2 regions of the Ruania alba genome follow, and region 2 is predicted to be linked to the other one. Evidence: riboswitches for the same ligand, from Rfam matches in the RefSeq annotation. Region 2 holds a riboswitch; the other holds the start of a gene.
The links. A riboswitch is a leader RNA that binds a small molecule or an ion and turns the genes downstream of it on or off. The one in region 2 is predicted to bind FMN.
Positions count from the first base shown of each region.

Region 1: another riboswitch for FMN. It lies ahead of BLU77_RS07235 (ABC transporter permease); the one in region 2 lies ahead of ribD (bifunctional diaminohydroxyphosphoribosylaminopyrimidine deaminase/5-amino-6-(5-phosphoribosylamino)uracil reductase RibD).

Region 1 is NZ_FNTX01000001.1:1,575,361-1,579,559, reverse strand. Features, by position in the region: gene BLU77_RS07245 (phosphoribosyl-ATP diphosphatase) at 30-293, opposite strand; gene BLU77_RS07240 (ABC transporter substrate-binding protein) at 305-1,330, opposite strand; gene BLU77_RS07235 (ABC transporter permease) at 1,327-2,112, opposite strand; FMN riboswitch at 2,204-2,331, opposite strand; gene rpe (ribulose-phosphate 3-epimerase) at 2,363-3,049, opposite strand; gene BLU77_RS07225 (RsmB/NOP family class I SAM-dependent RNA methyltransferase) at 3,096-4,199, opposite strand, start outside.
Region 2 is NZ_FNTX01000002.1:1,460,624-1,464,822, forward strand. Features, by position in the region: gene BLU77_RS16945 (exo-rhamnogalacturonan lyase family protein) at 1-1,937, shown strand, start outside; FMN riboswitch at 2,111-2,241, shown strand; gene ribD (bifunctional diaminohydroxyphosphoribosylaminopyrimidine deaminase/5-amino-6-(5-phosphoribosylamino)uracil reductase RibD) at 2,331-3,623, shown strand; gene BLU77_RS16955 (riboflavin synthase) at 3,629-4,199, shown strand, end outside.

The sequences.
Region 1 (4,199 bases), on a different contig from region 2:
GTCGTGATGTGGGGGTAGGGGCAGGCACCTCACAGGTGCGCGTAAACGTCCTCGAGGCTGAGACCGCGGGCGAGCATCATCACCTGCAGGTGATACAGCAGCTGGGAGATCTCCTCGGCCGCTTCGGCGTCGCTCTGGTACTCCGCCGCCATCCACACCTCGGCGGCCTCCTCGACGATCTTCTTGCCGATCGTATGGACGCCGGCATCGAGCTCGGCGACGGTTCCGGAACCGTCGGGGCGGGTCTGTGCCTTGTGCTGGAGCTCAGCGAAGAGGTCGTCGAAGGTCTTCACGTAGCAAGAGCCTACTCGTCATCGGTGAACGCGTTGTTGTACGCCTCATCTGCTGGGACGATCGCGGAGGTGAGGCCTGCCTCGGCAAGGAACGCCGACATCTCCTGCCACGGACCCGTGTGGGCGCCCCAGCCCGGTCCGGGTTCCCCGTACAGCGGGACGGTGGCCTCCATCGTGGCGTGCATGATGGCCTCCTGCTCGGCATCCACAGTGCCGGGGATCTCCTCGACCGCCGCGTCCACGCCGAGCTGTGGGTCGGCCACCAGGTCGGCAACGGCCCGCTCGACGGCGGCGACCACACCCCGCAGCGCCTCGGTCTCGGTCGTGGTGAGCTCGTCGGTGGTGCCGAGGCCGATCCCGACCAACGGCACGTCCCCGATCGGCACCGCACGCACCTCCAGCCCCGTCGCGGCGAACTGAGGGACGTCATTGTTCTGGTAACCCATCACGGCGTCCACATGTCCCTCACTGAGCGCGGACTGTTGAGTGAACCCGATGTGCTCGATGGAGACGTCGTCCTCGGTCAGGCCCGCTTCCTGAAGCATGGCGAGCAGCCCGAAGTAGGTCTCCCCGAACGGCCCCGGCACCCCGACGGTGTGCCCGGCCAGGTCGTCCGGGGACTGGATCTCGGAGTCGGACGGCACGATCAACGCGACCGGGTAGGAGGTGTACAGGGTGGCGATGCTCACCACGGGGACACCCTGGTCGCGGGCCTGCATCATCTCGTCGCCACCGGCGACCACCACGTGCTCGGTCCCGTCCGTCAGGGCACCGAACAGGTCCTCGGCCTCCCCGTGGTGACGCAGCGTCACATCCACCCCGGCCTCGTCGAAGTACCCCTGCTGCTCGGCACGGTAGAACGGGGCGAACTGCACGTTCGGCACATAAGTCAGGCCGATGGTCAGCGAGCTCGACTCGGCGGCGGACGTACCGCCGTCAGTGGGATCGCTGGTGGAACTGGTGCACGCACTCAACGCGGCGGCCACGGTGACGCTGGCAACGGCGAGCAGCGCGCGCCGTCGGGGGTGGGATCTCACCATCGGACTCTTCTCTCCAGGGCTCGCACGAGCAGGTAGAACCCGACCGCACACGCGGCCAGGACGATCAAGGTGGCGAACATGCCGGTGGTGTCCGACCGATCGCGATAGATGGACAGCAGCAGACCGAGGCCCTGCCCGCCCATCACGAACTCCCCCACCACGGCCCCGGTGATGGAGAGCACGAAACCGTTGCGCACACCGGCCAGCACCGATGGCATCGCCAGCGGGCCCTCGATGTGCAGCAGCATCCCCCAGCGTCCGGCGCCGTCGAGCTGGGCGGCACCGAGGACCTCCTCGTCCAGCCCGGACAGGCCCAGGGCGGTGTTCACCACGATCGGGAAGAAGACCAGCAGGGCGCACAGCAGAGCCACGGGGACGAGGCCATAGCCGAACCAGAGCACGATCAGCGGGGCCAGCGCCACCGCCGGGATCGCTTGAGTGGCGGCCAGATAGGGACCGAGAGCCGCTGAGGCGGCCGATGAGCGGGCGATCAGGTACCCGAGCGGCAGGGCGACGACCAGGGCGATCAGGCACCCGAGCAGACTCTCGGCCAGGGTGGCGCCGGCGTAGGTGAGGATGTCACCGTCGCGCAGCTCGGCGACGAGGCGGACCATCAGCGTGCTGGGGGCCGGGAGCACACGCGAGGGGGTGAGCCCGGCGGCGATCTCCCAGAGCAGGAGGCCGGCCACGCCGAGCACGACGGGCGGGAGCACTGAGGGGCCGACGAGATCAGCGGCGTCGGCGATCCTCGCGGAACTGCCGCGGCGGGGCCTGGACATCGCGGGTGTTCCCTTCCCCAGGTACTCCCGGGGTCGGGCCGTCGGGCACCGCGCCACGGACGACCCTCGACGTCACGCTCGTTGCGTGCGCCGCGTGCTTCCTCCCATCCGGACTTTCACCGTCGGTCCTGGAGTTTCACCAGGTCAACCGACCGCCGAGGCGGCCGGGTCGCGGACTGTCACCGCCGGTTCGGACTTTCACCGACCCCGGAGCACGTTGGACTCTGCGAGCATTCTCGCATATCGACGGCTAAGCACTGCGGTAGGCGGCGGTGGCCGTCTCGCGCAGGGCGCCGATCTCGGCGTTCGGGTCGTCCGCGGAGTAGACGGCCGATCCGGCGACGAACATGTTCGCTCCGGCGGCGGCCGCTGTCGCAATCGTGTCGCGCGAGATCCCACCGTCCACCTGCACCCAGATGTCCCGGCCCAGTGCGGTGATCGCCTCCCGGGTGCGGCGAATCTTGGGCAGGGTGCCGGTGATCAGCGACTGGCCGCCGAACCCTGGCTCGACGGTCATCACCAGCACCATGTCGAACTCGTCCAGCAGGTCGAGATAGCCCTCCACACCCGTGGCCGGTCGTAGGGCGATACTTGCCCGGGCACCCTTCGCGCGGAGCTCGCGGGCGAGGCGAACGGGTGCGTTGGACGCTTCGGCGTGGAAGGTGACGGAGGCGGCACCGGCCTCGGCGTACGCGGGCGCCCACTCGTCCGGGTGGTCGATCATCAGGTGCACATCGGCCGGGACGTCGGTGGTGGCGAGGATACGTTCGACCACCGGAAGCCCGAAGGTCATGTTCGGGACGAAATGGTTGTCCATGACGTCCAGGTGCACATAGTCGGCGTGGGTGATCCGGCCGATTTCGTCGGTGAGGTTGGCCAGGTCCGCGTTCAGCACGCTGGGTGAGATCAGGATCGGCACATCGGGCACTGTCGTCATGGTTGCCAGCCTATCGAGAGCCAGGGCGGCACAGCCTCGGACCAGGTCAGCGCCGGATCAGCGCCAGGAACATCGCGTCGGTGCCGTGCCGGTGTGGCCACAGCTGCAGGAACGGGCCGTCTTGCGCAGGCAGTGGGGTGGTGGTCACCTGGGCAGCGATCTCGACGGCGTTCAGCAGCTCGGCGTGTTCGGTGCGCTTGAGCACGTCCTGGACCACCGTGCGGGTTTCGGCCACGTGCGGGGAGCAGGTCACGTAGGCGACCACTCCCCCGGGCCGGGTGGCCTGCAGGGCTGCCGTGAGCAGTTCCCGTTGCAGTGGGCCGAGGGTGGCCAGGTCCTTCGGGGTGCGGCGCCAGCGCGACTCGGGGCGGCGGCGCAGGGCGCCGAGACCGGTGCACGGGACATCCACCAGGACACGATCGAAACCGTCCGGATTGCCCGCGTCCTCCGGACCGACTTCGCGGCCGTCCCCGGTGCGGACGTCCAGCCCAGGCAGGATTTCTCTCAACGCTGCCGTGGACTGCTCGACGAGCCGGGTGCGGTGTGGCGAGAACTCATTCGCGATGAGCACCCCGCCGGGGGCGCGCTCGGCGAGCAGGGCGCCGAACAGTGCTGCCTTGCCGCCGGGGCCGGCGCACAGGTCGAGCCAGGTGGTGTCCGGGCCGTCCACCTGTGCGGCCGCGGCGGCGAGGGTGACGAGCTGGCTGCCCTCGTCCTGGACGCCGGCACGTGCGTGACGAACCACGTCGAGCGCGGCAGGGTCACCGTGGGTGAGGACGCGGGCGGTACTCGTCCACCTGCCGGGCTCGGCATCGGGCACATCCTCTGTGGTCGCCAGTCCGGGGCGAAGCACCACGGTGACGGCGGGGGCGGCGTTGTCCGCGTCGAGCAGGGCGGGGAGGTCGTCGGCACCCTCGGGCGTCTCACTGAGCGCGTGACGGAGTGCACGCACGATCCAGGAGGGGTGGGAGGTGGTGACGGCGAGTCGTTCGGTCTCGTCCGCGGTCTCGGCACCGATGATCTCGAGCCACTCCTCCAGGGGGCGGCCGGTGACCTGGCGCAGGATGGCGTTCACGAACTGGGCAGAACCGGCCCCGACCGTGCCGCGGGCGAGGCCGACCGTGGCGGAGACAGCCGCGTGGTCGGGTAC
Region 2 (4,199 bases):
CACTCGGCGTCCGGTTCGACGTACCGCTACGTGCACAGCCGCACGACCGGCACGTGCGCCTCGCCGGTGCCGACGGCGGTCTGTTGCGCGAGGCCGTCCGCGGCCTGACCGGCCTGCGCCGCGACCCCGGCGAAGCGGTACGGAACGCCCAGATGGCGGGCGAGCCGACGCCGTCAGCGGACACCTGGGACCAGGACGTGGCGCGGCTCGCGCAATGGATCCCCACCTGGGATGGCTGGAGCCTGCGCCAGCACAACGCCAACGGGTACACGATCCGCAAGCGCACCACCCCCGACCACCCCTGGATCGGTGTGGCCGAAGGCACCCGGTCCGGCGGGTTCGGCTACCTCGGGGACACCGGCGGTGGCCTCGGGCTCGGGCTCACCGGGTTCTGGCAGTCCCACCCCACCGGGATCGACATCGCCGGTGCCGCGACCGAGACAGGCTCGCTCACCATGTGGCTGTGGTCGCCGGACGCCGACCCGATGGACCTGCGGTTCTACCACGACGGCCTCGGGCAGGACACCTACGCCGACCAGCTCGATGCCCTCGACATCACCTACGAGGACTACGAACCGGGCTTCGGCGACGCGCACGGCATCGCCCGCACCCACGAGCTCGACGTGGTCGCCTACCCGGCCACCCCGAGCGTGGAGCAGCTGGCAGTGGACGTGGCGCACACGGTCGAACCACCCCGGCTGGCACCCACCCCGGAGGCGCTGCACGCTGCCGGGGTGCTCGGCGACTGGGACCTCCCCGACCGCAGCACCCCCGCCCGGGCTCGCTTGGAGGACCGGCTCGATGCCCTGCTGGACTTCTACGTCGGGCAGATCGACCAACGGTCCTGGTACGGGTTCTGGAACTACGGCGACCTGATGCATTCCTACGACGCCGACCGGCACACCTGGCGTTACGACGTCGGCGGGTACGCCTGGGACAACTCCGAGCTCTCCCCGGACCTGTGGCTGTGGACGGCGTTCCTGCGCACCGGGCGGGCCGACGTGTTCCGCCTCGCCGAACGGCTCACCCGGCACACCGGGGACGTGGACGTCTACCACGCGGGGCAGTGGAAGGGGCTGGGCACCCGGCACAACGTGCAGCACTGGGGGTGCAGCGCCAAGCAGCTGCGGATCTCCACCCCGGCCTACCGGCGGCACCATTACTTCCTCACCGCCGACGAGCACACCCGCGACCTGATGCTCGAGCTGCGGGACTCCGACCAGACCTTCCTCGGGCTGGACCCGGTGCGGAAGGTACGCCCGGACGCCGCCACCTACACCCCGCAACGCAGCGCCCTCGGGGTGGGGCTGGGCACGGACTGGAGCTCCCTCGCGGCCACCTGGCTCGCCGACTGGGAGATCACCGGGAACACCCGATCCCGGGACCGGCTGCTCGGCACGATGACCGACATCGGCGCCCTCCCGCGCGGCTTCTTCACCGGTGAGGCGCTCTACGACCTGGACACCGGGCGCTTCGACACCTCCCGGGACCGGGTGGGCGCCTCGCACCTGTCGATCATGTTCGGGCTGGTCGAGATCTGCAGCGAGCTCGTGGACCTGGTGGACGAGCAGGACGCGCCCGGGTTCGCCGACGCATGGCTGCAGTACTGCCGGCTCTACCTCGGCACCCCGGAGGAGCAGGTGGCCGAGCTCGGCGCCGAGCACGGGGGCGCACCCTTCGAGCAGCCGCACTCGCGGGTGCTCGCCTATGCGGCGCACCGGCTCGGCCGGGCCGACCTCGCCGAGCGGGCGTGGCAGGCGTTCTTCGTCGGCGGGGAGCGGATGCGCGGGGAGTTCGTCTCGGCCCGGGAGGAGCCGCCGTACGTGCTCGCCCCGGTGGACGACGCCCCCACGCTGTGGACCAACGACGCAGCGCAGGGATCCCTGGCCACGATGCAGTGCCTGGCGCTGATCGGCGAGCACCTGCCCGAGGAGTAGGACGCGCGCCGGGCGCCCGTGCCGAACGCAACCCTGTGCGGCGTCCGAGCATCGAAACGCCGCACAGGGTTGCGCTCGGCAGTCGGGGTGTCCGGGTCCGGTGGGTGAGCAGCCCAGGCCGGTGCGTGGGCCGCGAGCGTGCATGTGCCACACTGGTGGGGTCGAACTGAAGTTCGCGCACTCCGGGGTCGGTGTAATTCCGAACCGGCGGTTATAGTCCGCGACCCGGCCGCAGCCAGCGGCCGGTTGATCAGGTGAAACTCCTGGACCGACGGTGAAAGTCCGGATGGGAGGTAGTGCGCGCGCGGCGGTCCTCGCCCGTGGTGGGTTTGTGCACCCGGTGGCGGTCCGCCGTCGCCGGCCCCGGGCTGCGCCTGAGCGCAGGAGGTACCGGTGGCATATCCCGACGGCGGAGCGCACCATGCGTGGCCCGGTGACCATGATCACGTGGTCGCTGCACTTCGCTGCGCCATCGACCTGAGCGCCCGCGGACTCGGCCGGGTCAGTCCGAACCCCGCGGTCGGGTGCGTGATCCTCGACGTCGAGGGGCACACGGTCGGCGAGGGATGGCACGCCCGGCCCGGCGGTGAGCACGCGGAGGTCGTCGCGATCGCCGATGCCCGGCACCGGGTCTTCGGCCCCGGCGACGACGCCCCACCGGACTTCCTCACCGGGTGCACCGCCGTCGTCACCCTCGAACCCTGCCCGCACACCGGGCGCACCGGCCCCTGTACCCAGGCGCTGCTGACCGCCGGCATCTCCCGGGTGATCTACGCCGTCGGGGATCCGCTGCACGGCGGGGGAGCGGACCAGTTGCGCGCCACGGGCACCGAGGTGCACGGCCCGGGCAGCCCGCTCGTGCCGGACGAGCTCGCCACCGAGGCGGCCGCCACCAACGAGGCCTGGCTGACGGCGGTGCGCACCTCCCGCCCGCACGTCACCTGGAAGTTCGCCGCCACCCTGGACGGCCGGTCCGCTGCCGCCGACGGCACCAGCCGCTGGATCACCGGCGAGCAGGCGCGCGCGGACGTGCACCGGCTTCGGGACAGTGTCGACGCGGTGCTCGTCGGGGCGGGGACCCAACGCACCGACGATCCGCACCTGACCGTGCGACCTGCGCCGTCGGACGGGCGGCAGCCGCTGCGGGTGGTGCTCGACCCGTCCGGCCGTACGGCAGGTGGTGCCCGCATGCTTGATGATGCGGCGCCCACTCTGCTCGTGCTCGGGCCCGAAGCTCCGCTGCCCGACGTCGCCGGTCATGTCGAGGTCGTCCGCGTCCCCACCTCCGGACGGGCAACGTTGTGGCCGGAATCGGTCTCGAAACCGACCACAACCTCGCCCGGCCAGGGCAACGAGACGGGGCCGACCGACCCGGGCGACGCCAGCCATCGGTACCTGGATCTGCCGGCAGTGCTTGCCACCCTGCACGAACGCGGACTCCGGTCCGTGCTGCTGGAAGGTGGCCCGCGCCTGGCCGGAGCGTTCCTCGCCGCCGGCCTCGTGGACCGGGTGGTCGCCTACCTCGCTCCGGCCCTGCTCGGCGCCGGACCCCCCGCGCTCGCCGACGCCGGAGTCCGCACGATCGACGCCGCCCACCGCCTGGAGACGGTCGACGTGACCACCCTCGGCCCCGACATCCGTCTCACCGCCCGCCCCCTCCCACTCCCCGAATCCCTCCAGGAGTAAGTCCCATGTTCACCGGAATCATCACCGACCTCGGCACCGTCGAGAGCCTCGAACCCACCCCCGGCGGCGCCCGGCTCGTCGTTACCGGACGCCTGCCGCACGACGTCGCCGTCGGTGACTCCATCGCCGTCGACGGTGTCTGCGTGACGGTGACCTCGCTCGCCGAGGCGAGCGACGCCGTCATGCGCACCTTCACCGCGGACCTGATGCCGCCCACCCTCGGCCGCACCACGCTCGGCGGGCGCAGCGGGGGGGACCGGGTGAACCTGGAGCCCGCTCTCTCGGCCGGGGGCCGGTTCGGCGGGCACGTCGTGGCCGGTCACGTCGACGCCGTTGGCACCGTGGTCGGGCGGACCGCCGGCGACCTCGCCGACCAGCTGACCGTGGCACTGCCCGCCCAGCTCGCCCGGTACGTGGTGCCGCAGGGATCGATCGCCGTGGACGGGGTGAGCCTGACCGTCGCCGAGCTGCACGACAACGCCGACGACGCGGGCGGCTGTTTCGTCACCATCGGCCTGATCCCCGCCACGCTCGAAGCCACCACCCTCGGGCAGCGCACCCCACCGGACCGGGTCA